DNA from 3 places in the Phocaeicola acetigenes genome. Region 2 is predicted to be linked to each of the others. Evidence: riboswitches for the same ligand, from Rfam matches in the RefSeq annotation. Region 2 holds a riboswitch; each other region holds the start of a gene.
The links. A riboswitch is a leader RNA that binds a small molecule or an ion and turns the genes downstream of it on or off. The one in region 2 is predicted to bind cobalamin.

Region 1 (10,603 bases), on a different contig from region 2:
AACGCCTGCCTGGTCCTCCGGGAGGAAAACGTGAAATACTTCGTGCTACCCGATAAGCTATTCGGGAAGATTACGATAAATAAAGGAAATCACTTTCCGGTGATTTCCTTTATTTGTTGTATCTTTGTTTTTCACACAAAGATTTACTTTTTATGAAACAATATACCATTCTGTTCATCAGCATGCTCCTCCTGATGTCGTGTCACAGACAGCCACAAGCCGGAGAGCGCCCTATACTGACCGTCACATTAGAGCCCCTGCGTTACTTCACCGAAGCAATAGCCGGTGAACACTTCAAGGTAGTAAGTATGGTTCCTGATGGCAGCAGTCCCGAGACCTACGATCCCACTCCCCAGCAGATGGTTGCACTCTCACAAAGTACTGCCTATCTCCGCATCGGCTACATCGGGTTCGAACAAAACTGGATAGATAAACTGCAAGGCAATTCTCCCGAACTGCCTTTCTTCGATATGTCTGCAGGTATCGACCTGATACGTGAAGAATCTAAAATGCACGGCGACCACATTCACGAAGGAGGAGTCGAGCCTCATATCTGGAATTCTTGCCGCAATGCCCGTCTGATTGCACAAAACATCTGCCAAACCCTCTGCCAACTGGATTCTATTCATACAGACTACTACTGGAACCGACTGGATAGTCTGAATCTTGTCATAGATAATACCGAACATGAAGTACGCAATTATCTGAGCCATGCAGACAGTACTTTCCTGATTTATCATCCGGCACTTTCTTATTTTGCCCGCGATTACGGACTCACCCAAATCAGCATTGAAGAAGGGGGAAAAGAACCCTCTCCGGCTCATCTGAAAACACTCATCGAACAAAGCGGACATAAAAAAGCCCGCATCATCTTCGTACAGCAAGAATTCGATACCCGTAATGCCGAACTCATTGCCAGGGAAGCTCAATTGCAGATTGTCCCTATCAATCCGCTGAGTTACCATTGGAATGAAGAAATGAAAAATGTGGCACGTGCCTTACAGCAACCCTAAACGCATTTGTACACGCATGAAAAAAACACCTTTGATACAACTAAGCGATATTTCGGCCGGCTACGACCGGAAAACCGTACTCGATCATATCGACCTCACCGTATACGAACAAGATTTCTTAGGCGTTATCGGTCCCAACGGAGGTGGAAAAACCACTCTGATAAAAGTGATATTAGGACTTCTCTCTCCCACTTCGGGACAAATCCGCTTCTTCCGAAACGGAACAGAAGTACCGGAAATCAGCATGGGATATCTCCCTCAATACAATGCCATCGACAAGAAATTCCCCATCTCGGTCTACGAAGTCGTTTTGTCCGGTCTGAACCGTCAGAAGTCACTCCTACACCCTTTCAGTCGTGAACAGCACGAACAAGTGCAACACGTCATTGCCCAAATGGGACTGGAAGGACTAGAGAAACGTGCCATCGGACAATTAAGCGGCGGACAATTGCAACGTGCTCTATTAGGCCGGGCTTTGGTATCCGACCCGCAAGTCGTCATTTTAGACGAACCCAATACTTACATCGACAAACGTTTTGAGGCCAAGCTCTACTCTTTACTTGAAGAAATAAACCGTGAGCGTGCCATCATTCTGGTCAGTCACGACATAGGAACCGTGCTGCAAAACGTAAAGAGTATTGCCTGTGTAAACGGTAACCTGCATTACCACCCCGACACCGAAGTACCGACAGAATGGCTGGAAGAACATTTCGGATGCCCCATCGAACTCGTAGGTCACGGCAATCTTCCCCATCGGGTATTGAAATCGCATAATCATACACACAACGGTTAAGCAACCCTTAAAACCGTATTTTATCCTCTTAAAATTAGGACATTTACTCAAATTACCGTATCTTGCAGTTTCAAACTAAACAGATACGACTTATGAAAGCAAGAAACTGTATGGCGCTGTTTTTAAGCGCAAGTTTAATATTAAGCGGATGTGCTTCCTTGAACAAGACAGCCAAAGGAAGTATGATTGGTGGAGGTAGCGGAGCTGCCATGGGAGCCATTCTCGGAGGTGTAATCGGACACGGAAAAGGAGCAGCCATTGGAGCAGCAGTAGGTGCTGCAGTAGGTGCAGGCGCAGGAGCCTTGATCGGAAAGAAAATGGATAAGGCAGCCCAGCAGGCCGCAGAAATTCAAGGCGCAGAAGTAGAACAGGTAACCGACAACAACGGCTTACAGGCAGTAAAAGTTACATTCGACTCCGGTATTCTATTCAATACAAGCAGTGCCGATCTCAGTACCTCAGCCAAATCGGCATTAAGCAAGTTTGCCAACAATGTTCTGAACCAGAACCCTGACATGGATGTCGCAATCTACGGATATACCGACAATACCGGATGGAAGAACTGTACAGCAGCCCAAAGTGCACAGAAGAACATGGAACTCTCCCAGACACGTGCCCAGAGCGTATCCAGCTATCTTTTAGGATGCGGTGCTTCTGCTTCACAGATTAAGAAAGTAGAAGGAATGGGCGAGAGCAATCCTGTAGGCGACAACAGTACCGAAGCCGGACGCCGTCAAAACCGCCGTGTAGAAGTATACATGTATGCCAGCCAGCAGATGATTCAGCAGGCAGAAGCCGGCACATTAAAATAAAAAAGAAATAGCAGCGGGAGTTCCCGCTGCTATTTCTTTTTATACCGATAATTCCAGTTTACCCCGTATCTTTATTTACTGTAAAACTTATTCATCGGATATATTCCTATCGGATAACTTGTCTTATTCATAATCTTATTCACCAATACCGGTTTTGCTCCACTGCAATCATAAATCAGCAAATAATTACAAGTAGGAATTTCCGATTCACTGTATTTATCCGATACAGCCACATACAAATACTGATTAGAAGGATCTGCAGTCACATTACAGTTCAGATGAATCCCTTCGGGCGCATCTTTCAGCACATCGATACAATCCTCCGCTTTCCAGGTTTCGAGCGACAAACGACGGATAGTCGTTCCCCCGGCTGCATAATAAATATAATTTCCAGCCTTTGTAATTCCCGAATCATTAAAGAATTCAGCAGAAATATCCTCCGCAATCTTCACCTCTTTCACTACCTTCCAGCTGTCGAGGTCGACAAAAATAAGGTAAGACTTCTTTTCTCCCCCTCTTCCACAAGTAGCAAGCATCACCTCACGTTCGCCCGTCTGGCAGATTCCACTAATAAAATCACCATTCAAATCAGGCAAAACCCTATTCACCTCATTCTTATCTTTAGCAAACTCAAACAATCTTGTAGTTTGCCAGAAACCTCCACCCCCACAATACAGGCAGTCTCCCACTCTCAAGATACCTCTTGTTGAAGCCACTTCTTCAATAGTTCCTCCCTGGTTACCAAAATTATAAGCCCCTTCAATAAGATTCAGCTCTCCCGTAGTAGTATCAAAGCGGAACATTCCCTGTCCTTCGGCAAAAAATACATTCTTCTCATCCAATACAGCAATATTGGAAAAAGGAGTACTTAGCGAAAGCATTTCATCTTCCTCCAGACTTCCTTCCGGCCGAGGAAACTTCAAATCTTCTATCTGATAAGCCTTTTCAAGTTTCAATGTTACAGCATCCACAATCACCAGTTCACCATCGGTTTTCTCCCCATTAGGTTCAAAAAGCCCGTCGCTTACGATATAGAACTTACCGTTATACATCCATAAATCCTCCGCATAATTTCCAAAAGCCGAGCCATTTACCTTACGGTACACGTTATCCTCCACTTCACCTTCCGGAGTAATGAAAGTCAGAGAACTATTTTGCGAAGAGGGAGCTCCCTGGTTCAATATCATCACCCCTTTCGGGTCGGCATAACCGCCCAAGATTTCCTCTTTCCCAACTCCGCCGGAATTACCCTCCGACAAATCATCAGAACATCCCGATACTGCTACAGCCAGCATGCATACAGCCCAAGCACGATAAAATAACTTCTTCATAACCAATACAATAAATTAATTTTCAGAATAAAAAAAGACTCCTGCCGGGAAATGTGTATAATTCTCATATTTGGCAAACGGAGAGTCTACGCTGGTCTCAAAATCGAATACCCAGATCTGATTTGTAGTAAACAAGGGGAACGATTTGATAGAGTTTGCATATACATGTCCCGTCACCGGATGAACAGCCAGTCCGTTATACAACAGTCCTGCATTACTATCAAGCAGATTAAGATCGCAAAGCATTTCCTCTTCACCCGGTTCCTCTCCGGCAGCCTCATCAAACTTCATACGATACAGTGTAGTGCCATTGGCATAATAAATCATATTATCTTTTACACAGAAAGACACCCCTGCACTTCCCACATTCGGCTCCGAACCAATTTCCCGAGAGTCCAGCTCTTTAGTAGCCAGATTAAACTTAGCCACATAATATTTACCAAATCCAGTCGCAGTAAGCCATACATCCCCCTCACCGGCTTTCTCAATACTATACAAACTCTTATAAGGAGCCGAATAAGGCAAACTTATCTTAGAAACACTATCCGATTCCGGTGAGATTTCAAGGATATTGCACATATAGTTTTTATTCTGGAATGTATACACCTTACCTCCCATTACCACAAAACGCGACTTAGGAGCTCCGTCGGAACCTTCTACAAAAGAAATTCTTCCCGTTCCCATATCCAGACGATACACCCCTTTATTATCCCGAATATATATATGGTTCTCATCAAGAACAGCGATATGTGTAGGCCAGTCCAGTCCTTCCAACTGATTTCTAGAAAAAGTCACTTCTTTTTTCAACGTTTTCGCATCCATTACCACAAGCGTGCCATCATTCTCGAATAACTCTCCCACCGCATTTTTGTTTCCATTCTGCGATATGACATAAATCTTCCCGTTGTAGAACGCCATATCCTGCGCTACATTTCCCAGTTCGGTACCATTCACCAGTTTATATGCATCACCAATCACATAACCTTCCGGAGTAATATATCCCAACGAACCATTCTCTGTAGTCATATTTCCCTCATTCAGCACAAAAGCCCCGTTCGGATCATTAAACGAATTCAGGTTATAAAAGCTCAACTCTTTTACCTGCTCTGTACCATCTCCACCTTTCGCCTTAAATTCAATTTTCGCTTCTTTCTCAGCCTCAGCAGTAGCATTCAGTACAATTTTAGATGCTTCATAATCCACTTCTGCAGTCCATCCGGCCGACAGCTTTCCCACTTCTATCGTCTGTATATTTTCTCCCGAATATTCCAGCACCATATCCTGTCCCGGCACCACAAACAAAGGATCAGTACCCTCCTGCACAATGTTTAAATCAAACTTCAAGGTTCCTGCTCCTGCAGTACCATTTTCCGACGAACAAGCCCCCATACACAGGGCAATGCATACCATAAGCCCCATAAGGACGGCTTTTCTTGCAAATCCAATAAAATTCATAATACTATTATTTATAAAAATCTGTTTTTATAAAAAATGACATTACACAATCAATCCTCCAAAATCGCCGGCAATAATCAGCACAAGCCATCCCGCCTGTTTTGTACACACAGGCATACAGTATTCCCTGTCAGAAATACACACAGCAGCACGAAGACCAGAAATTTCCGGTCACACCTACTTGATAAAATTAATTGTATAAATTCAGTCTTAACTGCCTATCCCACGAGTGCAGTTAAATTTGTATGATGGCAGGTCTTCTGACTTACCCCCTCTCCGGAGCCTTCCCGATATTGTTCAGTTATCAGTGGCATAAGCTATTTCCGAAGAGTTGAAGGAGCTTACAGCAGCGGGACTGTTCAGGAATTCCACCTGATTCCCTTTTAATCCGCTTGTCCGAACAGACACACGGAACCATTTCCGGCAACAAAGATATAATATTTTGGATATACACAAAAGCTTAATCGGACAAATAAAGCCCCATTGGCATTTTTCTTTTTCCAATTTTTCCGTAAAATGACAAAATGAAAGTGTCTCACTTCAGTGGAATATACATTTATCAAAATGTCAATTCAAGTCCCCTAAAACAGGCCTTTTTAGACTCAAAGGCAAGTCCGGTTGCAAATTTCCACTTTTTTGGGGGTATACCCAAATACAAAAAGACAGAAAATTCACTACCTATCCGTACAGGTTACACAATACACATGCATTACACAACAAATATCTTCTCACACAACAAGAATCACATCTTTTTATCACCCGGATATACATCTTTTAAAAGAGAAGAAAAAACACTCCACTCTGCTAAAAAACAGGAATAAAAACCTCTTTTAATCCCCTTTTTTTACACTATTAATACCGTTGGCATGTGTTACTAATAGCGTAAGCTCACGATACAAGTATCGTCACCCACCGATACAAGTATCAAAACCCTCTTTTACGAGTCCTTTTTTCCTTTGTTTCATCCCCTAAATACATATTATAAAGCATGTATACAGTCCTTTTTTTGATTTATTTCCTCTTTTTTGCCTGTTAAAATTCATTAAATTACAAAAGTATCAGTTAGCGAAAAACTGAAAAATCAGACTTTATGAAAGAGAAAACCGGATTTTCAAAACATTTTATTTTTCAAGAAAAAGCAGATACGTAATCGAAAAACGATCAATCGACTGATGGATGGATAAATCCGTAATCGCATACAAAGACAAACTGGTTGTTTTTATAGTTAAAATTGAAAAAACTCTCGCGTTAAACCAAGCATCCGATTTTTCTATCTCAAAACCTTTATCTACCTTGCAATTAGATTAAAAACCACAAATCTATGAAACTGAAAGCACTTATATTATTATTCGTACCTTTCATGCTATGGGCATGTAAAGACGATGACAACCCGTGTAATGAGCCAAACTATATGGAAACTTCTCTCACCCAAATTCAAGGAGAGCTTACTATTGATTATGGTGAAAACATCCTGCAAGATGAAAATACACTATACGGAATTACTGTACGATTGGAGAACAGGAAAACCTATGCCTATGGACTATTCGATGACCTAAGTAAAGCAATTGTACGACGCGATGCCAACCGACAGTACTGGGCAAATACAACCGTTGTACCCTATGGTAAACAACGATGCTCACACGATGAAAATGGGAATTATGGAGACTTATTTGCTATACACGGTAACGGGAAAATAGAAAACTGCCCCGTTACCAATGAATTTATCTATTGTGATACTACAATGGAAGTAAATGGATTTCGGGAAAGCCTATTACCTATATCAAGCTATCCCTACGATATTTATGTAAGTCATGATGCACTTGCATACAAAGAGAAGGAGCATACTTTTACCACATTTAAATACAATGGATACATCCGCTTCTTTGCCTATAACCTTTCACGAGGTAGGTTTGAAATACAAATGTACGAGATGGACAAACAGTTCTCCCTTACCCCGGAGGAACAAGAATCTATTCTTCCTTTTACCATAATATTAAAAGTGATTCCATATCCTACATGGATGTGTGATAGTTACTCCAGTGAAGCCACATTCCAAGTGAGGTACATAGATGAAGAACGACAAATCGACCGATGGATGGATAAATCCGTAATTGTACACAGAGACGAACTAAACATCTGTCTGCTGGATGTGAATGAGTTTACAAACTAAGCTAAAACCGGATAAATATCGGTTAAATATACCGTTAAAGAGAGATGAAGAAAACTGATTATCAATTCTTTTTCCTATCTTTTAAATCAATTCCAAATCATCAGACTTATGAAGCAAACATTATTCTTTTTACTGCTTTCCCCTTTGCTGCTATGGGCATGCAAAGACGATGAACAATGCCCAGCCAATGACTATGTAGAAGCAACCTTTCAACTGACCGGAGAATGGACAAAGGATTATCCTTCTTCCATACCCGACAATAAAAACAATCTATATGGTATCGAGATATTATATCCCGATAAAGACAGTTGGGGCATTCCCTATGCCTATGGATTGTTCGACGACATCGGTTTAGCCAAAGTCAAGCTACAAAAAGGAGTAAAATACAAAATAAGAGTCATTATCGCTCCAAACGGAAAGCAAACCTGTACCTATTCCCCCGAAGAGAATGCTTACGGAGATGTCTTTATCAAAGGAGAAGACTTGGCTATCAGCAGTGAATATACCAATTGCCCGTTGAGCAATTCATTCATCTATGATTCGCGGTATCATTTCTGTCAATTCAGTTGTCTTGTATTTCCATTTTATAATAAAATATATAAAGCAGGAATCTCTGACTATCTGGCAGAAACAGATTCGGTTATCCCACTGAATGCAAAACGTGGATTTATTATAATGAATGTGAAAGCAGTTCAATTCACCTCTCCTTCCGGGGAGCTTACCATCGACATCCGAAGGCATCCGGCCAGACAGTTTACTTTCACTCCCGAACATCCGGAGCAAACCATTGAATGGGCTTGTACTACATGGACAACAGATCATGGACTTCCCGATAATCACGAAGAAACAATCGGAGCTGAAATCTATTACCAGGACAACTCCCCTCACGCAGGATGGCATGAACTTTATGTTGAAAGAAACTTCAGCAGAGGACAGGAATATGATATTACAATCGACTGTTCAGCAAAAAATCAAATATAACCTTTATAATGAAGATTGAAAAAACTTTCGCGTTAAACTAAGCATCCGATTTTTCTAACTCAAAACCTTTATCTACCTTGCAATCAAATTAAAAAATACAAAACCATGAAACAGAAAACACTTATTTTACTATTTTCTCCTTTGCTGCTATGGGCGTGCAAAGACGATGACAACCCGTGTAATGAGCCAAACCTCGTAGAAACCTCATTTACCGATATCAGCGGAGAGTTGATAAATGATTATGGAGAAGAAGTACTGACAGACAGAAACACACTCTACGGGATATCTGTAAGGCTGGGCAGTCTTCATACATACGCCTATGGATTATTTGACGACTTGAGTAAGGCGGTGGTACAGCGGGATGCAAATCAGCAATATTGGTTTAGGCTAACAGTGGTACCTAATGGGAAAACACTATGTACACAAGATGAACAAGGAAACTATGGAGACTTGTTTACAATATATGATGACGGTAAACTACAAAACTGCCCACTCAGTAACACCTTTATCTACTGTGATACCACCATTGCGCGTAACGGATTCCAGGAAGATATTCAACCACAAAAAAGTTATCCATACGACATTTATGTAGACATGGATAGAGCTTTCAATACTGCCACAGAACATACATTTGTCTGCTACAAATACAATGGCCACATCCGCTTCTTTGCCTATAACCTTTCACGAGGCAGATTTGAAATACACATGAACGAGATGGACAAACAGTTCTTCCTTACCCCAGAGGAACAAGAGTGCATCCTTCCTTTTACCCTACTAAACAGAATTCCATATCCTACAGCGATGTGCATAGATTATGCCAATGAAGCCACATTCAAAGTGAGATACATAGACGAAGAGCAACAAATCGACCGATGGATGAATAAATCCGTAATCGTACACAGGGACGAACTGAACATCTGCCTACTGGACGTGAATGAGTTTACAAACTAATAATTGTATTTATAAAGCCACACAAAGCTATAAATCGTTGTTGTATTTTCCTCCATCCGTTAAAAAAACGTATCACCGCTGATTCAGAAAACAAAATAAATGCTGTATGACAACTATTTCGTATCTTTGCGACTATTGAATACAAACAAGCATACAAAATAGTTTACATGAAACAGCAGTACAACAAAATCAACAATCTGGTGGGATGGCTTGCCTTTGCCATTGCAGCGTTTACCTACTGCATGACCATTGAGCCGACTGCCAGCTTTTGGGACTGTCCCGAATTTATCACAAGTGGATATAAACTGGAAGTAGGACACCCGCCTGGTGCTCCTTTCTTTATGCTGACAGCCAACCTGTTCAGCCAGTTTGCAAGCGACCCGTCGCAAGTGGCTATGATGGTGAACATCATGAGTGCACTGATGAGTGCCGCCTGTATTCTTTTCCTCTTCTGGAGCATCACGCATCTGGCCAAGAAACTGATTTGCCCCAAAGACGAGGAAATGACAACCGGAAAGATGATTACCATCATGGGTTCCGGTCTGGTAGGTGCACTGGCTTACACATGGAGCGATACGTTCTGGTTCAGTGCTGTAGAAGGAGAAGTGTATGCATACTCCAGCCTGTTTACCGCACTGGTATTCTGGCTGATACTGAAATGGGAAAACCGGGCACACGAGGCACACAGCGACCGCTGGCTGGTGCTGATTGCCTATCTGACAGGTCTTTCCATCGGTGTGCATCTGCTCAACCTGCTTTGTATCCCTGCCATCGTACTGGTATATTACTATAAAAAGAATCCTAATGCCAATCTGAAAGGAAGCCTCCTGGCTCTCTTCGGCTCTATGATACTGATTGTAGCAGTGCTGTACGGTATCGTACCGGGTATCGTGAAGGTAGGAGGATGGTTCGAACTGTTCTTTGTCAACAGCCTGGGATTCTCGTTTAATACCGGACTGATTGTCTACATTATTATTCTTGCAGCCAGCATTATCTGGGGTGTATACGAAAGCTATGTGGCAGTAAGCCGCAAGCGGATGAACATCTCTTTCCTGACTACCATCGCCTTGCTGGGTATTCCGTTCTACGGACATGGA
Region 2 (10,603 bases):
AAAACGGATATCTCCCTTACGGTTGACAGAGAACTTCAGGCTACTTTCGTTGACATCCGGTCCCAATACATTTACCCCTGTAGCCTTACATTCGTCCATTAGTTTCGTGATTTCGGTAATGTTCGAAATGTTACGGCTCATCGTGGCTGCCATGTATTCAGACGGATAGTTAGCCTTAAGATAAGCAGTCTGATAAGCCACCCACGAATAGCAGGTTGCATGCGATTTGTTGAAGGCATACGATGCAAACTTCTCCCAGTCTGCCCAAATCTTCTCCAGCACCTGAGGGTCGTGTCCGTTCTTCTTTCCGCCTTCGATAAACTTCGGTTTCATATGATCCAGCTTGTCGCGCAGCTTCTTACCCATGGCCTTACGCAAGGCATCCGATTCGCCTCGAGTAAAATCGGCCAACAAACGCGACAGCAACATCACCTGCTCCTGGTACACCGTAATACCGTATGTATCTTTCAGATACTTTTCCATTACCGGAATATCATACTCGATAGGCTTGCGTCCATGCTTACGGTCGATGAAATCCGGAATGTAATCCATCGGTCCCGGACGATACAAGGCGTTCATCGCAATCAAGTCTTCGAAGGTACTTGGCTGCAATTCTCGCAAATATTTCTGCATACCGGCAGATTCGAACTGGAACGTACCGATGGTTCTTCCTTCACTATATAACTTATAAGTAGCCGGGTCATCAATAGGAATTTCGTCAATATTCAGCACAATCTGTTTGCTGACCTTAATATTCTCCAGAGCCTCCTTGATAATGGACAGTGTCTTCAGTCCGAGGAAGTCCATCTTGATAAGTCCCGTATCTTCAATGACCGATCCTTCGTATTGGGTAACCAGCATCTTTTCTCCGGTTTCCTTGTCATCAGCAGTACTGACCGGCACCCAGTCTGTGATATCGTCACGGCAAATAATGGTACCACAGGCATGTACACCGGTATTACGCACGTTGCCTTCCAACATTTTGGCATACTTGATGGTATCGCGCAAAACCGGATCGGACGAAACTTCTGCGGCCTGCAGTTCGGGCACGTATGCAATGGCATTGGGCAAGTTCAGTTTCTTATCCGGAATCTTATCGGGTACAAGCTTACACAAACGGTCCGATTCCGACAAAGGCAACTTCTGTACACGTGCCACATCCTTAATGGCCAGTTTGGTAGCCATTGTACCATACGTGATAATATGTGCCACCTTTTCCTGTCCATACTTTTCCGTTACCCAGTTCAAGACGCGTCCTCGGCCATCATCATCGAAATCGACATCGATATCAGGCAAAGAGATACGGTCCGGATTCAGGAAACGTTCGAACAGCAAATCGTATTTGATAGGGTCGATCTGAGTAATACCCAAACAATATGCTACAGCAGATCCCGCAGCCGAACCACGTCCCGGTCCTACCGACACATCCAGTTTCTCGCGAGCTGCCGTAATGAAGTCCTGCACAATAAGGAAGTAGCCAGGGAAACCCATTGTCTTCATAATATGAAGTTCAAACTTGATTCGTTCCTGCACTTCTTCATTCAACACTTCCCCATAGCGACGGCGTGCTCCGTCGTAAGCCAGTTTTGCCAGATAATCGGCTTCCAGTTTGATACGATACAATTTTTCGTATCCTCCCAAACGCTCAATTTTCTTCAATCCGTCTTCTTCACTCATGACTACATTTCCGTTTTCATCACGAGTAAACTCATCAAAAAGATCCTTTTCAGTAAACTTCCGTCTATATTCTTCTTCGGTTCCAAACTCTTCGGGAATGGCAAAGGTAGGCATGATGGGCGCATGGTCAATAGAATAGAATTCTACCTGATCGCAGATATCTGCCGTATTGGCCAATGCTTCGGGCACATCCGCAAAGATTTCATTCATTTCCTCCCGCGTTTTCATCCATTCCTGCTTGGTATAAAGCATACGTTTAGGATCGTCCAAATCCTTACCTGTGCTTAAACAAATCAGACGGTCATGCGCCTCGGCATTTTCTTCATCGACAAAATGGACGTCGTTTGTACAAACCAGTTTGATATCATACTTTTTGGCAAGCTCTATCAGCTTCTGGTTTACCACTTGCTGCATGGGATACACTTCATGGTTGGCGCGTGGAACAGTAGCCTTATGACGCTGCAACTCCAGATAATAGTCGCTGCCAAACAGATTCTTGAACCAGCGGATTGTTTCTTCTGCCTCTTCTATCTGACCTGCACTGATTTTCCGGGGAACTTCACCACCCAGACAGGCCGAACAGACAATCAATCCTTCATGGTATTTCTCCAGTTCCGCACGGTCGGTACGCGGACGCATATAAAAGCCTTCAGTCCACGCTTTCGACACCAATTTGATTAAGTTATGATAACCTTTCAGATTCTTTGCCAATACAACAAGGTGATAACCGCTTTGGTCTTGCTTTCCATCTTTATTGAAAAGCCGGCGACGTGCCACATACATCTCACAGCCAATAATCGGCTTAAAAAGACGTTTCTTTGCAGCTTCCAGTTGCTCCTTGCAGGCTGCAATCTCCGCTTCCGGATTGTCTGTCTCTGTTTTTCCCGCCTCCAATGCAGCCAGTTTCTTCTTCAAATCTTTTATCTCACCATTTGTACCTCCGTTCTTCTTGTTCACATAGTTAAAGAACTCCTTGATACCAAACATATTTCCATGATCGGTAACAGCAATACCACGCATTCCATTTGCTATGGCCTTATCGACCAGCCGGGAAATGGAAGCCTGACCATCCAAGATAGAATACTGGGTATGTACGTGCAAATGAACAAAATCTTGCATATTGTTGTAAAAAAATAAAATCGTATCAAAGATACCGAGGTTTTACAGAACGAACAAAAAGTAACATATAAACTTAACCATCATGAATACTTTTTAGCGAAAAAAGGAAGAAAGTTGCAATTCTAATCAATGTTTATTTGCAGAGTTTTCAAAATAACGTTATTTTTGCACGATAAATGTAGACTTTGTTATGACCCGATTGAATAAAATAAAAAAAATCAGAATACATCACGAAGGCACTCACATCCTTATTATCAGCGCAGCTTTATTATTGCTTATCAATGCCGCACTATATTGGGGATTGGAGTGTAAAATTCCATTTTATGTGGTTTCGGTCATCAGTTTAATTCTTTATTTACTGATGGTCAATTTTTTCCGATGCCCAATCCGTTTATTCAACGGTAATACAGAGAAGATTGTCGTTGCTCCGGCGGATGGAAAAATCGTTGTAATCGAAGAAGTAGACGAACATGAATATTTTCATGATCGCCGACTGATGATTTCTATATTCATGAGTGTGACCAATGTGCATGCCAACTGGTATCCGGTAGATGGTACCATAAAACATGTAGATCATCATAACGGACGTTTTATGAAGGCATGGCTTCCCAAGGCAAGTACCGAAAATGAACGCTCAATGGTAGTTATTGAAACTCCGGAAGGCCATACTGTCATGGCACGCCAAATTGCCGGTGCAATTGCCCGTCGTATTGTTACCTACGCTACAAAAGGAGAAGAATGCTACATCGACGAACACATGGGATTCATCAAGTTCGGCTCACGAGTTGACGTATATCTTCCTGTAGGAACAGAAGTCTGCGTAAAAATGGGACAGGCTACAACAGGAAACCAAACCGTAATTGCTAAATTAAAATAAAAAGACAAGGAGGAGGTACGATTATGGCCAATGTTATCATCCGAAACATTCCAAATACAATCACTTGCTGCAATTTGTTCTCCGGATGTATTGCCAGTTACATGGCACTGCAAGGCTGTTATACGCTTGCATTCCTCTTTATCGTAATTGGGGCAGGCTTTGATTTTTTCGATGGAATGACAGCTCGTCTGTTGCATGTATCAAGTCCGATAGGAAAAGAATTGGACTCATTGGCCGATGATATTACTTTTGGATTTGCTCCTGCTGCGATTGTTTTTTCTTTATTCAAAGAAGTATATTATCCCGAGTTTCTGACTCCAATTGCCGAATATATACCTTATACTGCTTTTCTGATTTCAGTCTTTTCGGCATTGCGATTGGCCAAATTCAATATCGATGTACGACAAACCAGTTCATTCATCGGTATGCCGACTCCTGCCAATGCTTTGTTTTGGGGTTCACTGACCGTAGGAGCCCACAATTTCTTGGTATCTCAATACTTTAATGCAATCTACCTTTTTCTGTTGGTAGTTGTCATGTCATTATTGCTGGTTGCTGAACTACCCATGTTTTCATTGAAATTTAAAAACCTTTCATGGAAAAGCAATAAAATCAGTTATATCTTCCTGGCTGTCAGCATCCCTTTACTGATTATCTTCCAGCTCAGTGGTTTTGCAGCAGTTATTTTATGGTATATCCTACTCTCTATTGTAACTCGTAAAAAATCATAAAACAACAATTATGGCACGGTTGTTGTTAATATCATTATAAAATATAACGACAATAACTATGTTTGGATTTTTGAGTTTCATATTCATATTTATATTTATTATTCTTATTCTTTTACTGTCGGCCGCAGCTAAAGTTGTAGGAAGCATATTCCGTACAGGAAAGCGTATGACAGAAAAGATGACATCTTCTTCACAGTATACAGAAAAAGAAAGCACTTATCAGGAACGTTCTTCTTACGGTTCTTCTTCACAGTCTCCTGCACGAAAAAAGAAAGTATTTGATAGTGATGAAGGGGAATACATCGAGTTTGAAGAAATAAAAGATTAAGCCAAGACTAATCAGACTTATTATAATGTGTATGCAGTACACCGTTTTCAACTTTAAGATTACTGCATACACAACTACAAATCATCTCATCTTTTTGGTCTTTAATTCTTCCAAAAATGTTTCCAAAAGGCTATTATATAAAAGAAGGAATATTACAAGAAATAACGGAAGAATTTCTAAAAAGAAAAACCATTTTAAATTACAGTTATCCATTTACCCCATTCAAACACATTCTAAGAACGTTTTTACTGGAATTTTATTTCCCAATTTAGACAACCAAGAGATAGTCTATTTTATCAAGCAAAACTCTTTTTCTATCTTTGTACAGCTTTTAATGGTAACACAAGCGTTTCAAAAGGGAATATCGTGAAAATCGGTAACAGTACCCGCTGCTGTGATTTCCAAAGAACCAAGGCCAAGTATCATATACAGCCACTGCAATACACTTGCGGGAAGGTCGCCTTTGGGGAGGAATCAGTCAGAAGACCTGCCATGAAAAAGCCATTTATATCCATTACTTTTTCAAAAAGCTGTTATGAACACAAAAGAAATCTGCATTATCAAACGAGACGGAAAGCGGGAAGACTTTTCGGCAGTAAAAATCTCTAATGCCATAGGCAAAGCATTCGAAGCCACAGGCCTCAACGACCACCGTACCTTAATAGAAGAGATTACCCAGCGCGTTATCCTCCAAATCAACCAACCTACCATTGGAGTAGAGGATATACAAGACATCGTCGAGACTGAGCTAATGAAAGTACAACCAGAAGTGGCAAAAAAGTACATCATCTATCGTCAATGGCGAAACACCGAGCGCGAAAGAAAAACGCAAATCAAGCATATCATGGACGGCATTGTCGCCATCGATAAAAATGATGTCAACCTGAGCAATGCCAATATGTCAAGCCATACTCCGGCTGGGCAGATGATGACATTTGCTTCGGAAATCACCAAAGATTATACTTATAAGTATCTTCTTCCTAAAAAGTATGCAGAAGCACATCAGTTGGGAGATATCCACATCCACGATTTGGACTATTATCCTACCAAAACAACAACTTGCATCCAGTACGACCTTGATGATTTGTTCGAAAGGGGATTCCACACCAAAAACGGCAGCATCCGTACTCCTCAATCAATCCAGAGCTATGCAACACTGGCTACAATCATTTTCCAGACCAATCAGAACGAACAGCACGGAGGACAAGCTATCCCTGCTTTCGACTTCTTTATGGCAAAGGGAGTATTGAAAAGCTATCAGAAAGCAGTCACATCCATTCTGTCCTTCTATCTGGAAGTAAAAGGAGAAACAACCGTAAAAGAAGAAAGTCTCTCCGAAGCCATACATCAATATCTGATCTCCATTGAACCTAACTCCGAAATGAAAAAGGGGTTAGTAAAAGCATTACAGGCATCTGCAATTACAATCAATGCTGAAGAACTTGAACATATTCTGCATAAAGCATATGCTCAAACCAGAAAAGAAACCCATCAGGCCATGGAGGGATTCATCCATAACTTGAACACCATGCACTCGCGAGGAGGAAACCAAGTTGTATTCAGTTCTATCAACTACGGAACTGATACATCAGCCGAAGGACGCATGGTGATAGAAGAACTGCTGAAAGCTACCGTAGAAGGTTTGGGACAAAGAGGAGAAGTTCCGGTATTCCCTATCCAGATTTTCAAAATAAAAGATGGAGTATCTTATTCAGAAGCCGATTACCAGTTGGCTATCCAGGATTTTGATGCAGCACTTGAAGGAAAAATACAGTTCGAAGCTCCCAACTTTGACTTATTCTTAAAAGCATGTCGTACCACAGCCAAGGCACTGTTCCCTAACTTTATGTTCTTGGATACTCCTTTCAACCAGCACGAGAAATGGGACAAGAACGACCCGAAGCGCTATCGTTACGAACTGGCAACCATGGGATGCCGTACACGTGTATTCGAAAATCTGAACGGAGAAAAGACATCACTGGGACGAGGCAATCTCTCGTTCACCACCATGAACCTACCCCGACTGGCCATTGAAGCACGCATCAAAGCTGAAAACATGGCCGAACACACGCATCCTACCGCCATCGAACAACTGGCCAAGGACATCTTCCTTCAGTCGGTACACGAGATGTCGGAACTCATTGCCGAACAACTTTATAGCCGGTATCAATACCAACGTACTGCACTGGCCCGCCAGTTTCCTTTCATGATGAGTAACAATGTATGGAAAGGAGGAGGAAGTCTGAACCCGAACGACGAAGTGGGAGACACCTTGAAACAAGGAACACTGGGTATTGGTTTCATTGGCGGACACAATGCAATGGTAGCACTTTACGGACAAGGACACGGTCATAATCGCAAAGCATGGGAAACGCTTTACGAAGCAATTGAAGAAATGAATAAAGTAGCCGATGAATACAAACAAAAATACCATCTGAACTACTCTGTACTTGCTACTCCAGCCGAAGGACTTTCCGGACGCTTCACACGCATGGACAAACGCAAATACGGCCTTATCCCAGGAGTTACAGACAGAGACTATTATGTCAATTCATTCCATGTAGATGTGAAAGAGCCTATCAGCATTATCGAAAAAATCAAATGCGAAGCACCGTTCCATGCGCTTACCCGCGGAGGACACATCACCTATGTAGAGTTGGACGGTGAAGCCCAGAAAAACATCAAGGCTATTGCTAAGATTGTAAAAGTAATGCACGATGAAGGTATAGGATATGGTTCCATCAATCATCCTGTAGACACTTGTCACAACTGCGGATACAAAGGAGTAATTTACGATAAATGTCCAATCTGTAACAGTGAAAACATCATGCGCATGCGCCGTATCACCGGCTATCTGACCGGAGACCTGAACAGTTGGAACTCGGCCAAACGCGCAGAAGAAAAAGACCGCGTAAAACACGGTTAACCCGAATATGCTACATTATCTTTACACTTATCCAGAAACAATTGTCGACGGTGACGGCATCCGGTATTCCATCTATCTTGCCGGATGCAGCCACCGTTGCAAAGGATGTCATAACCCCTCGTCGTGGAATCCCGCAGCAGGCTTTCCACTGACAGAGGAAAAGCTCACTGCCATCATCCGGGAAATTAAGGCCAACCCTCTACTCGATGGAATCACTTTCTCCGGAGGAGATCCTTTTTATAATCCACAAGAGTTTTTACCTCTCATTCGCCGTATCAAAGAAGAAACCGGCATGAATGTATGGTGCTATACCGGATATACATACGAAGAACTGATTGCCTGCCCCGAAAAAGAAGCCATCCTGCACTATATCGACGTGCTGGTAGACGGACGTTTTGAGGAAGCATTATATTCTCCTTATCTGGAGTTTCGGGGAAGCAGCAACCAGCGAATTCTAGTGCTGAAATCAGGAAAAATAAGTTCCCATTTCTAAAAGAATTGATATAAATCATGAAAACGCACAAAACATGCAAAAACATGTTATTAAGCATTGTTTTTAAACAAAGAAGCCTTACCTTTGCATCGTGGTTGTGAAACCGATAAGATATTAAAACAATAAGAAAAAGCACAAAAGGTATTAGACTTACTTAGTTTAAGGTAAAATAAGGTATTAGATTAAGGTAAAAAAGCAATTTTATTCAAAGGTATTAGAATTTTGATAAGGTTTAGTTTTTTAAGGTATTAGTAAAAAGGTAATTGTTTTCAGGAATAGTTGATATAGGTATTAAGATGTAAAATTGCTTAAGGTATAAGAGAGAAAAGGATAACAAAGACAACAACTGAACGAAGAAGAGATGAAAAGAACCCTTAAATGGGGGTTCTTTAGGAGATCGGCGGGTTCTTAAGAACTTCGCTTTTTTTGTATCCCTATGTATCAAAAAAAAAGAATCGTCGCACACAGGCTGCACCACGGCCTTATAAAGGTCCAACAACCTCCGCGCGACGTCACTAAAATAATCCACAATATTATCCTACTGTAGTTTCTCCCTCAATGTATTGTTCAAGAAAAAGATTCTCCCCATCGAATACAGCATACGAGAACTCCGTAATCCAGTCTCCCAGAATCATCATCCGTACAGAACGACTTAACATCAGGTCGAGCATGATATGCCGGTGTCCATAAATAAAATAGTTAATATCCGGATGAGTCTTCAGGTAATCCTTAGTAAAGAGCACCAAAGCTTCCTTATCCTCTCCCATATATTCCGGCTCTCTTCCTCCTTCCCGTTTCATTCTGCTATGCTTCGCCCATTCCAAGCCGAAGTCTATACTCCATCTCGGATGCAACATGGAAAACATCTTCTGCAAAGTCTTACTATGAAACATTGTCCGCAGCAACTTAAACTTCCGGTCGCCGTCACCCAATCCGTCTCCATGAGCCAGGAAAAACTCTTTCCCGTAAATTTCACAAGTCAGCGGTCTGCGGTGAATAATTACCCCACACTCCTTCTCCAGATAGTCTCCGCACCAGATGTCATGATTTCCAATGAAGAAATGCACTTCAACCCCCATATCCGTCAGTTCCGACAATTTTCCCAAGAAGCGGGTATAACCTTTAGGAACCACCAGTTTGAATTCATACCAGAAGTCAAACATATCACCCAACAGATAAACAGCTGCTGCCTGATGCTTGATACTATCCAAAAAGTTGACCAGCCGGCGCTCCTGAGTACGTCCATGAGGAATAGCCCTGGAACCTAAATGAGCATCCGAAAGAAAATATACATTCTTCATTTTATCCGATTTTTATAACCACATCTGTTTCTTCAGGAAGAATTCTGTCTTGATTACAGAAATCCAAGTTCAAGTTTTGCCTCTTCGGTCATCATATCCTTATCCCATTCCGGTTCGAATACCAGATTGACCTGTGCAGACACCACACCCTCCACCGATTCTACTTTCTGGCGGATATCCTCCATGATGAAATCGGCAGCCGGACAATTGGGAGCAGTCAGCGTCATATCCAGAATCAGTTCTCCATTGTCCTGCAAATCAATTTTATAAATCAATCCCAAATCGTATACATTCACCGGAATTTCAGGGTCGTATACAGTCTTCAGTATTTCTATAATTTTTTCTTCAATCTTCAGTTTTGTTTCGTTATCCATCATACGTTGAATATTTAAAAATGTATAGCTGCAAATATAGTGAAAGGCGAGCGCAGTACCAAGGCAAAAGCTTGCTTTTGAACGAAGGTAATGCCAAGCCGCATCCTATATTCTTCAAATATAGTGAAAGGCGAGCGCAGTACCAAAGCAAAAGCTTGCTTTTACAATCTCCCTTCATCGGCATAACTATAATAAGCCCCGTCGGATATTATCACATGGTCGAGCATACGGATATTCATTGTTTGGGCAGCCTGAAACAACGATTGCGTCAAGCGGTCGTCCTCCCTGCTGGGAGCAATATTTCCCGAAGGATGATTATGACAAAGTACCAGCGAAGAAGCCCGTTTCAGAAGTGCTTCCCGCAATACACAACGCACATCGACCACCGTCGACGCCAGTCCTCCCTGCCCTATCCGCACACGGTCTATTACCCGAGAAGCCTGGTTCAACAGTAAAACCCAACATTCCTCCACCGGCAAATCGCACATAAAAGGATGGCAAAGCGAATAAATATCCTGTGAACAACGTATCTGTTTACGTTCACCCGGTTCCTCCGCCTTTCTCCTCTTGCCCAGTTCCGAAGCCGCTAAAATAGTAACGGCTTTCGCTGTTCCGATTCCCTTGTACCGGCACAAGTCTTCTACCGTACATTTTCCCAGTTCGTTCAGGCTGTTCCGGTAATCGCTCAGTACTTTCCGCATCAGTTCTACGGCCGATTCTTCCACATTACCCGAACCTATCAAGATAGCAAGAAGTTCTGCATTACTCAGTGCAGCC
Region 3 (10,603 bases), on a different contig from region 2:
TACTGGAAGCACTATAGACGCATACATTTTTTATATCATTCATAAACGAGGAATACAATACGGGAAATAAAAAATAAAGAATGAGAAATAAATTTATAACTCATTCTTTATTTTATTCTTTTATTGAAAAGGATTAGAGTCCAAAAGCTTGTTTAACTTTGTCTACGTAGTCAAGTTTTTCCCAAGTAAACAGTTCTACTTCTACTTCTTTGTTACCTTCGTAGGCAGATTCAAAGTATTTGGTTACAACTTTAGGTTCACGTCCCATGTGGCCGTATGCTGCAGTTTCGCTATAAATAGGATTACGCAGTTTCAGGCGCTCTTCGATGGCACGTGGGCGCATGTCGAATATTTCGTCAACTTTCTTGGCAATTTCACCGTCGGTCATAGCTACATTGCTGCGTCCGTATGTATTGACATAGATATTAATCGGACGAGCGACTCCGATAGCATATGAAACCTGTACCAATATTTCATCGGCTACTCCGGCAGCTACCAGGTTTTTGGCAATGTGACGTGCTGCATAAGCTGCACTACGGTCTACTTTGCTTGGATCTTTTCCAGAGAAAGCACCACCGCCATGAGCGCCGGCACCTCCGTAAGTGTCGACAATGATTTTACGTCCAGTCAGTCCGGTATCTCCATGTGGGCCACCGATTACGAATTTACCGGTTGGGTTTACGTGGTAAGTAATCTGGTCATTGAACAAAGTCAATACTTCCGGATTGTGAATTTCTGCAATGACACGAGGCATCAGGATTTCGATGACATCCTTGCGGATTTGTGCCAGCATTTCTTCGTCTGCTTTCAACTGTGCTTCTTTAGAGTCGTCGGCAGGCTGAACAAATTCGTCGTGCTGAGTAGAAACAACGATTGTATCGATACGAACCGGACGGCGATTGTCATCGTATTCAATGGTTACCTGGCTCTTTGCATCCGGACGAAGATAAGTCATAACCTTGCCTTCACGGCGGATTTCTGCCAGTACCATCAGTACTTTATGTGCCAAGTCGAGAGACAGTGGCATATAGTTTTCTGTTTCTTTGGTTGCGTAGCCAAACATCATTCCCTGGTCGCCTGCACCCTGATTCATCGGGTCTTCGCGTTCTACTCCTCGGTTGATGTCAGGACTCTGTTCGTGGATAGCCGAGAATACACCGCAAGAGTTTCCTTCGAACATGTATTCACTCTTGGTATATCCTATTTTGTTGATGACTTCGCGTGCTACACGTTGCAGGTCGATATACGCTTTGGTTTTCACTTCTCCTGCCAAAACTACCTGTCCGGTAGTAACCAATGTTTCGCAAGCTACTTTCGAGTTAGGATCGTAAGCCAGCAATTTGTCGAGTACGGCATCAGAAATCTGATCCGCTACTTTGTCAGGGTGTCCTTCAGACACAGATTCAGATGTGAATAAGTATCCCATGTTTTTAATAATTAAGTAATTAATGATTAATATTATCCGTGTACGGACAAGAGTAGAAGTGTTATCTGCAAGGAAGCACTATGTATTTTAGCATTTTTTTGCGTGGTTGCAAGCTACTCAAATCTTTCCACTTTTTCTTTTCGGCTGCAAAGATAGAGATATAAATTGGAATAATTACAATTTATGCTTTATTTTAACACATTTAACGTCGGTTTATTGTGGGGTGGTTTGTTGGAATATCCGTTTGGGGTAACAATTGGGTATCAGGTTAATAACACTCAGATTATGGATGTTTTAGTACTTCTTTTGTCTTTTGTTTATAGAGTATTTAAACTAAAAGATCCGTATAAATTGACTGGTATATCATTTATACGGATCTTTATTTACAAATAGATATTGATTATTGAACTTTGCTGTTTGCAGTAATAATAGCCTGGATTGTTTTGTTTATACGTACTCCGTTTGATATTACATCGATAGTACATGTAGTTTCCCCAGTCGTATTTCCTGCTGTAATCGTCAATATCCCATTTTCAAGGTTTATTTTGCTGAATAAATCTTCATTGGCAAATTCTACAGATTTTTGGATAGTAGATTGTATGTTATCGTAGTCTACAACTTTATCGTTGAGATTGATGGTTTTTGTTTCTCCTGGTGCTAATGATATCTGATTCAATAAAATTTGGGGCTTGTTGGCATCTTCGAAGAAAGGAATTGCCGGGAACCAATAATACCATTCTCCTTCTCCTGCTGTGCCGTTGTTTCCCTTTAGTCCGAAATGAGTAATTTCTTGTCCTTCATTATTGATTTTGTAAATCCAGTTATATAAATAACTGCTTCCCCATCCGTCATGACAAACCGTGAGAATCAGTTCGTCGGTAAGGGGATCTACACGTAATCCAGCTCCATAAAAACAAAGCTGCTGTCCTTCATCACTTATTCCCAACTTATAGAAATTAGTGTTAGCTGTATTTGTATCAATATTATATTGGACAATACTTTTGGAACCTCCAAACATACCGCCTCCACTTGCCCAGTAGAGTACATTTTTCTGTGTGCTTGCACAAAAACTTCCGGCATTCCAAGCGCCCCATACATTACTCATTTTTTGTCCATCAGGATAGTCTATCTCTGTAGTTTCCAATGTTTCAGGATTTATCTTCATCAGCTTGTCGGAACCGCCTCCCCATATTGTACCATCTTTACTTTGGGTAATTGAGTTGAAAGAACCTTCTATTGTATGGATTAACTGATCTGTATGAGCATCAATTACATATATCTTTCTGGAAGATACAGCAAATACTTTACCATTGGCATAACACATGTTTCCTATTTCCCCGGTTATTCCTTCTATGGCATTACCTGTTTTTAGTTGGGCAATATCAAATACTATGATACCGTTGCTTGTGCTGACGTAGCCTTTTTGATCATCTATTCCGATAAAATAACGTCCATCTCCCTGCAAATCTGTAATGGAAACTTTCTTTTTTAAGGTCGTAGCATCGGCTACCACCATGCGAGTACCTTGTTTGGATATGAGATAAATGCAGCCTCCCCATATCGTACCAAATTCGGTAGTTGTACCGAGTGTTTCTCCTTCGTTGGCATTGCGGTAAGCACGATAAGTGATGTCGTAATTATCTCCATTTTTCAGAAAATAATTGACTGTTCCCTCGTCATGTCCAAACCAGTCTTCATTGGCTACGAAAAATCCTTTTGCAGCCACTGGAGGAGTTGGCGTAGAGTCTTCAATTATATTACCCTCTTGAGTGGGATCATTAAGGTCATTACAAGAGGTACATATCAAAAGTGAGAGTAAAGCAATATTCCAAAGATTAATTGGTTTTGTTTTCATTTTATTGTGTTGTGATTAGTATTAATAAAGTGATCTGATTTCTTCTTTCAGCAAATGTAAATCCTCTACGCCTGATATTTCTGTAGAGCACTCTCCTATCCATCCATTTTCCTGGTTAATACCTGTATATATTTTTATGAAATCTACCCCAGGAAGATGAGCGGGATTTCCCTGTGCATCTACAGCCCAGTCAATGTCAATAGCTGCTTCTGTTTCTGTGTTCATTGCATTGTCAGCGTATCCATACTGAAATTTATATAATACAAAATAGTTGCCTTGGCCGCTTTCATCAATTCCGTTTTGTGGAAGGCAGGTTCCTTTGAAGGTAAGTTTATCGGCATTGACCCATTGTGGGAAATAAGGTTGGCTGTAAAACTGATTCATCACTTTATAACCACTGTTACCCTGATTGTCTTCCCATCGGATGTATTTTTCCTTCTCTTCCGGTGTTGTAGGTACTTTTTCCGGGCGATAATAGGTAATTTCATATCCTTTATACAGATGGACATCGTTTCCTGCATTTTGCGCCAGAGTGTACCAGGCTTCTCCCGAAGGATTTCGGTGAGCACTTCCGGCTATCTCGTACCATTCGTCTGCGTCCGGCTGTTTATTCCCATTTTTATCATAGGCAACCATGATGATGCCTGGTTCTGAGCTTCCTCCTATCGGGGCATCAGGGTTAGGGTTAGCAGCAGAGTAAAAGGCATTTCCCAATACTCGAAAATCGCATAGCCCGTCTTTGTTTTCAATGGTGTGATCGAATCCTACAGTCACATATCCTCCATATCCTCCCAAAGAAATCATTCCTTTCTTGTTATGACCGATGGCTTTTAAAACCTTCTGATTCATAGTCTCCTGAGTATCTCCTTCTTCGTATTCGGGCATGGTATTGGTCAGCTGTCCTACGGCTGGCATATAATCAAGAACCTGAGTAATATAGGGTGTACTTCCTGGAGGACAGACTTCAGGTTTTTCATTAGGGTCGTACTCGGAAGAGCAAGATATCATAGTTCCCGCCATCAGGCTACTTGCGGCTATAATTAACCAGGCTGAATGTTGTAACTTTGTTTTCATAAGATCTATTCTTTATTTAGTATTTAATTAAAATCTTGTGTCGTAAAGGCAAAATGTGCCGGAATATCTCCTGTACGAACTTTCCAGCGTAGCTTTCCTTCTTTGGAGAAACAATACAAGTATCCAGGTGTTACATAGTTGGTAGCATCGGATACAAAGATTTCTTTCGTTTCCGGATTAACAGCTATTCCGTAAGGAAGTTTGATTTCTTTTTCTGTGCCATCGGTAATGAAATTGCCCGGAATCAGTTCTTCTTTCTGAGTGTCGTATTGTGAAAATCCGATTGTATTACTTCCGGTTATGTAATTCCATTCGGTACTTATCATGTAGAGCTGGTCGTCGCAAAGGCACATTTCGTTGGCTGCCACTCCTAAGTTCCCGATAACCTTTTCTGTCTGGCTGTCGATTACGAAAACATCAGATCCTGTACCGTAATAGTCTCCTCTTGAGCTGACGTAGATACGTCCGAACTTGTCAATTTCCATGCGGTGCAGGTTGATGGCTACATCAATGGTATTGACTACCTGAAATGTATTCAAATCGACTACAGAAACTGTCCGGTCGTAATTGGGGAAACGGTATCCTCCGGAATTGGCCACATATAGTCTGCCGTTGTTGATTACCATTTCTTCCGGCTGGTATCCTACTACCACTTCCCGCGTAATTTGCAAGGTATTGACATCTACTTCTACCACTTTTCCCGGACGTGCATTAGGGTCAATTTGCACGGGACCTGCATATGAGCTGATATAAGCTTTTCCTTCATTAAAAGTGATGTATCGGCAGTTTGTGATATTAATGCTTCCGATATGCACCCCTGTGCGTACATCCATTACTTCTACAAAGTGTGAGCAGTTGATTACGGCAAAAAGTTTATTCCCGTAAATAGCAATGTCATTTCCTACATCGCCTAACTCCTTTACTACTCCGGGATTTCGCTCTGCATAAATGTTGCGGTGATAGCCTCCGGTATTATAGTCGAAGAAGTCGAGTGTACACTTGTTGCTTCCCATATTTCCTTCGTTCAATACATAGAGTCCTTTGATTGACTTCGGCAAAGTGGGATCGGTTACATATTCTATTTCAGATTCAATGACCGGCAGTTCTCCCCGGCATCCTGCAAGCATGAAGCCGATGAAGACAGATAGAACAAAACTGTATGTATGGTGGAATAATTTTATAAAGTCCGTTTTCATTTAAAAAGTATATTGTGCAATGAGTTTGAAATTGATACCCGGCATAGGATAGCAAATCACCACTTCGTATTGCTGGTTGAACAGATTGTTGATTTCTAATGTTAGTTTCAAGTCGCCCGGACCGATTCGCTGGGTTTTGGCTACCGATAAGTCGCTGGTATACCACGGCAGCTGGTAATTGGCCAGAATATTGGCTTGCGACGAATACCGCTCTCCTGTATAGATAAAACTATAGTTGGCTTCCCACGAGCGCCAGTTGGCATTTACTGCTGCCGAACCGCTATGCCAGGGAATGTAAGGTATCTGTCCTCCATAGAACTCATCGTAAGGGTCGGTGAAGTCCTGTGCTTTTTGATAGGTATAGTTGATTCTTCCGTTCAGGCGGAACTCTCTTCCTATTTGCCATCCCGTTTGCAGGGCAGCGTCAATACCTCGTATTTCCACTTTTCCCAGGTTAATCATTGTCCACCGGAAAAAATTGGAAGTCGGTGTAGCTATAATTTTGTTTTCAACTTCGTTGTAATATACGTCTGTCTGTATTTCTATGTAGCGAAGCCAACTGTGGGAAAAAGATTTGCTATAAGTAAATCCCAGATTGTACTGGTTTGTATACTCAGGGTCCAGATCTACATTTCCTACAAAAGTATAATACAAGTCGTTCAAGGTTGGCATTCGAAAGATACGCTTGTAAAAGCCACGGATATTCAAGTCAATTGATTTGAATGGCTGATACGAGGCGACTACAGCTGGAGTCCATTCCTGTTTGTTGGGGGCCGATTCGTTTTCTGTCCGGACTTTATCGTGTACAAAAGTTCCAAGCAGGCTGGCCTGTGCTTTAAACCGGTCGAGTGAAATGGCTGTGGCAGCTGCTATCAGTCCGGTATGCCGGCGAGGATATACAAAGTCCTGTAAATCGGCATTCAGTAAATTGAACTGATAGTCGGCAGACACGCTGACATCCCATCCCGGTAAAATGGTAAACCGGTTTGCAGCCGAAGCATAAACTTCCTGTTGGTAATAATGATTGTTGGTATACATCAAAGATTCATCTTTGTTCGGGTCTGCCAGATAATGCAAATAGTCGTAGGCATATTTTATGTTGCATAACAGGCTGTACCGGGACGAAAAATCTTTTTTGAATGTACCCTGTGTGAAAAAATTAGTATCCCACTGACGGTCTTCGTGTGAGAACTTGTTGCGTACAATGGCACCGGGATATCCTCGCTCGGAGTTATACAGATAGGCTTTTGCACGCCAATATCCCTGGTCTATTTTTCCAAACAGTCCGCCTTCTACGCGCAGAGCCTGTACATCACCATTTTGACGTACAGCGGTAGTATCGTATCCGTCTTTAGTCTGATAGCGGAATTTATATTTTCCGGTGGTATACATATACTCGGCACTGAGAGAGCTGTAAAGTTTGTCGTGAATTTTCTGCTCCCATAATATGGAGGGATTGACTACTCCAAACGAACCGGTCTTAAAGGTTGTCTTTACATGGTAACGTTCTTCGTTTTCAAACTTTGGGGTACGTGATTGTAAATAAATAGAGCCGGCAGAGCCGAAATCCTTTGCAGGTTGGAAAATAGCACTTTTCTGGCCGTTGTACAGTGTAACCGATTCCATGTTGTCCAAAGAGAATCGTCCCAGGTCTACGGTACCGTTCTGTGCGTTACCCAGTTCAATGCCATCGTAGAATACCCCTACATGATTGGTTCCCATGCTTCGGATGTTTACGGTTTTCAGACCTCCTACTCCTCCGTAATCTTTGATTTGTATTCCGGAGAAATAACGCAATGCATCGGCCACATTATGTGAGCTGAGGCGCTGCAATTCGTTTCCGGACAGTTGCTGTACGGGAATAACTTCTTTTTGGAAAGTACGTGCCGTTACTACGACTTCTCCCAAATGTTGTAGGCTATCCAGCTTACTTTGTGCATATATAGAGATACAATGTCCCCATACAAGGATACACATCAGCCAAACGGCACGCATGATGGTCTGCTTATACATGTCGGTTCTTATAAAATGAAAAAACAGGCAACAGTTTCCCTAACCCCAGAGGGCACTGAGCAAATGAATGATGGCAGGTCTTCTGACTGACTCCCTCTCTGAAACCTTCCCAATATAGCCATTGTATATCAGTGGTATGAGCATTTTTCAGAAAGTTTGGTATAGAGCTTTACAGCAGCGGGACTGTCCGGGATTTTCACCCGATTCCCTTTTAATCCGTTTCCTAGAACAAGGATGTGGAACCAATTCGTGAGCAAATATAGAAAATAAATGAAATAGTTGTATCTTGTTTGATGTTTTATCTCGTTGGATACTTAAACAGGAAGGGTGTCTCATTGTAAGGGTACGTCCGTCTCACTATAAAGAGACGAGTGTCCCACTGCAAGGAGACAGGTGTCTCCTTGCAGTGGGACACTTTATACGACTAATATTACTTACTCTTCTTGAAGAGTCTTTTCTATCAGTTTACTGTGTCAGCTAAATTGTTTTTTGAACTAAAAGTCCATGCTGACAGAAAAACCGAGGTTGCGCAAACTGGGCAGGTTGAAATAATCTATTCCCTGCATGAAGTTGCCCATACTGGCCGTACTCATGGGGTCGAACGGCGCTTTGTTGTAAATCATGCACAGATTGCGTCCTACAAACGAAACCTTGATACTCTGTATCCAGTTTACCCAACGGTGCATAGGAATGGTATATCCTACCGAGAGTTCTGCCAGACGCACATTGGTAGCGTCGTATATATAGGCTGCTCCTACCCCCTCCAGACCAGTTACATAATTATAATATTGCTTGGCTGGGATAAGCTGCTGTCCTACCCATACACCGCCGTTGTTACGTGCATCAGCAGTAGCCTTCGATACACCGTACTGGTCCATCATCGCCTGAGTGAGGGACAGACCTTTTCCTCCAAAGTTTCCCTGTAGAACGAAACTTAAGGCTATTTCTTTCCAGTTGAAGTCGTTGCTCCATCCTATCTGATACTTGGGAGCAGCATTACCGGCATAGGTGTATTCATTGTTTTTTTCCGGTAACCCGTCGCTCCCGATGACAAGGTTTCCTTTGCTGTCGGTGCGGAATGCGCGGACGTATATGTCGCCTATGGAGCCGCCTTTTACAAGTTTTTCCTGTGCGATAGGGTGATAAGAAGTTATCATTTCAAACGATGGGATATCTGTTTCTGTTCCATCAGAAGAGATATTTGTAAAGTCTTTTATCTTGTTCTTATTTAGTGTGTAAGTAAGGTTGCTATTCCATTCTACAGGACCTAAGGGCTGTTTGAGTTGGAGAGACATTTCGACTCCTCTGTTTTCGATAGTGGCATTCATTAACTGGTTATAGTTCGCTTGTTGGGTCAGTGCTACACTGTGAGTGGTAGAGGTATATAAAGTAAGAGATAGGTTCAACCGGTTTTGGAACATTCCTAAGTCGATGCCGGCTTCGTACGATTTGGTGGTTTCGACAGGGCTTTTTCCTTGTGTTAGTGCCTCGTAGTCGAAGTTTTGGTTCTTTTGCCACAGTCCTTCTATCAAGGCATACTGATGGGTAGCTCCAGTCTCGCTGTAATCGAAGCGGAGTTTAGTGAATGACAGAATATCGGAGCGAATCGCAGAAAAAGCTGTGGGAATAAAGGCTATTCCGACAGAGGGATAAAATCCATCGGTTTCCGAATAGAAAGTGCGGTACTTGAAATCATTCCATTCTTTCCGTCCGGTAGCATACACGTAAAGCATGTCTTTAAAGCCTATCTGCAAGGAGGCAAAGAGACTTTTCCTTTTATCTTCGAATGATTCGGAAACACTGTTTTTCAGCGCATCATCAATATTGTCGGCTGAGAATCCGTTGGGTTGGATCAGACCTCCGTTGAGCAAATCGAAATCGTATTGCCGTTTCTGTATGCTTCCTCCTAATAATGCATTGAACGAAAATGCTCCTATGCGATGGTGCAGGTCAAGGGAAAGGTCGCTGTACAGTTGGTGCAGGTCGGCTTTATTTTCCCCGTACAGTCCGTTTTCCGAGTTGATGAGATAGGCACTGGTCGATGCGTAAAGTTCTTGTGCCTGCTTTATTACATCTTTATCATAGCGTACGCGGGCGGAGGCAGAAAGCCAGGGGGTAATGTCGTAACTGATACCGATATTGCCTAAGAAACGGTCTTTCTTATTGAGAAAGGTGTTTCGGTTGATAATCCAATAGGGATTCTGCCACTCGGAATACGGCCAGTATTGGGCATAGTAATCTTTATCAGGGTCATAGCGTTCGTACCAGGGAACACCGGTAATTTGTCCATATTGATTAGGTCGGAAGTTCAGACATTCCGGATAGAGGTAAACGGGAATGATAGGGTTAAAATCGTCTCCGTGCGACAGCATATTCTGTTCTTTGGTGCGCATATACATTAGGCCGAAATCAATATGCAGCTTGTTGTTCAGCAGATGGGTGCTGTTGCGGAAAGTCAGGTTGTAATGGTTGGAGAGATTGTTTTCTATCAGTCCGGTGGCATGCTGTGTGGCAGCCGAGAAATAGCTTTGGTTGATGTCGGTACCGGCAGAAAGACTGACATGATTCTGAATGGTGTGTCCGGTACGGTAGAAGTCGGAAGGATTCCAGGTGGGATCTCCGGTATCCGAAGCTGTATTCCACTGATAATACTGATTCTGAAATTCCGGCATGACGAAAGGCTTGCTGAACGTAGTGCTTTGAGACACATGAATGGCAGGCCGGTGGGTAGCCTTCCCTTTCTTGGTGGTGATAAGAATGGCACCGTTGGCGGCATCGCTTCCGTACAGTGCGGCTGCCGACGGACCGGAGAGAATAGAGACATCTTCTATATCTTCGGCATTAAGAGAAGCAATGGCATCGGCGGTCAGCCCGTATCCGGTGTAGATAGCCGAAAGGGTATTGGTGGAAAGCTGGGGGAAGGGAATTCCGTCGATGACATACAGCACATTGTTGTTTCCCCAAATACTGCGTGTACCTCTCATTCGTACACGTACTCCTGCTCCTGTTCCGGCAGAGCTTGGATTGAGAGTGGCACCC

Region 1: another riboswitch for cobalamin. It lies ahead of O6P32_RS11850 (DUF5074 domain-containing protein); the one in region 2 lies ahead of O6P32_RS05125 (anaerobic ribonucleoside triphosphate reductase).
Region 3: another riboswitch for cobalamin. It lies ahead of O6P32_RS11055 (TonB-dependent receptor); the one in region 2 lies ahead of O6P32_RS05125 (anaerobic ribonucleoside triphosphate reductase).

Annotation. Positions count from the first base shown of each region.
Region 1 covers NZ_JAPZVM010000011.1:108,171-118,773, forward strand. The annotation lists gene mnmD (tRNA (5-methylaminomethyl-2-thiouridine)(34)-methyltransferase MnmD) at 1-56, shown strand, start outside; gene O6P32_RS11830 (metal ABC transporter solute-binding protein, Zn/Mn family) at 153-1,013, shown strand; gene O6P32_RS11835 (metal ABC transporter ATP-binding protein) at 1,030-1,806, shown strand; gene O6P32_RS11840 (OmpA family protein) at 1,899-2,618, shown strand; gene O6P32_RS11845 (DUF5074 domain-containing protein) at 2,690-3,949, opposite strand; gene O6P32_RS11850 (DUF5074 domain-containing protein) at 3,965-5,404, opposite strand; cobalamin riboswitch at 5,638-5,838, opposite strand; gene O6P32_RS11855 (hypothetical protein) at 6,726-7,574, shown strand; gene O6P32_RS11860 (hypothetical protein) at 7,683-8,555, shown strand; gene O6P32_RS11865 (hypothetical protein) at 8,661-9,506, shown strand; gene O6P32_RS11870 (DUF2723 domain-containing protein) at 9,674-10,603, shown strand, end outside.
Region 2 covers NZ_JAPZVM010000003.1:131,097-141,699, forward strand. The annotation lists gene dnaE (DNA polymerase III subunit alpha) at 1-2,796, opposite strand, end outside; gene O6P32_RS05110 (phosphatidylserine decarboxylase family protein) at 2,987-3,673, shown strand; gene O6P32_RS05115 (CDP-alcohol phosphatidyltransferase family protein) at 3,697-4,404, shown strand; gene O6P32_RS05120 (DUF4834 family protein) at 4,463-4,732, shown strand; cobalamin riboswitch at 5,052-5,241, shown strand; gene O6P32_RS05125 (anaerobic ribonucleoside triphosphate reductase) at 5,268-7,658, shown strand; gene nrdG (anaerobic ribonucleoside-triphosphate reductase activating protein) at 7,666-8,151, shown strand; gene O6P32_RS05135 (UDP-2,3-diacylglucosamine diphosphatase) at 8,685-9,452, opposite strand; gene O6P32_RS05140 (metal-sulfur cluster assembly factor) at 9,506-9,826, opposite strand; gene radC (RadC family protein) at 9,988-10,603, opposite strand, start outside.
Region 3 covers NZ_JAPZVM010000010.1:31,615-42,217, reverse strand. The annotation lists gene O6P32_RS11080 (LOG family protein) at 1-43, opposite strand, end outside; gene metK (methionine adenosyltransferase) at 134-1,426, opposite strand; gene O6P32_RS11070 (DUF5074 domain-containing protein) at 1,827-3,281, opposite strand; gene O6P32_RS11065 (PKD domain-containing protein) at 3,303-4,301, opposite strand; gene O6P32_RS11060 (DUF5074 domain-containing protein) at 4,379-5,482, opposite strand; gene O6P32_RS11055 (TonB-dependent receptor) at 5,552-7,564, opposite strand; cobalamin riboswitch at 7,618-7,826, opposite strand; gene O6P32_RS11050 (SusC/RagA family TonB-linked outer membrane protein) at 8,059-10,603, opposite strand, start outside.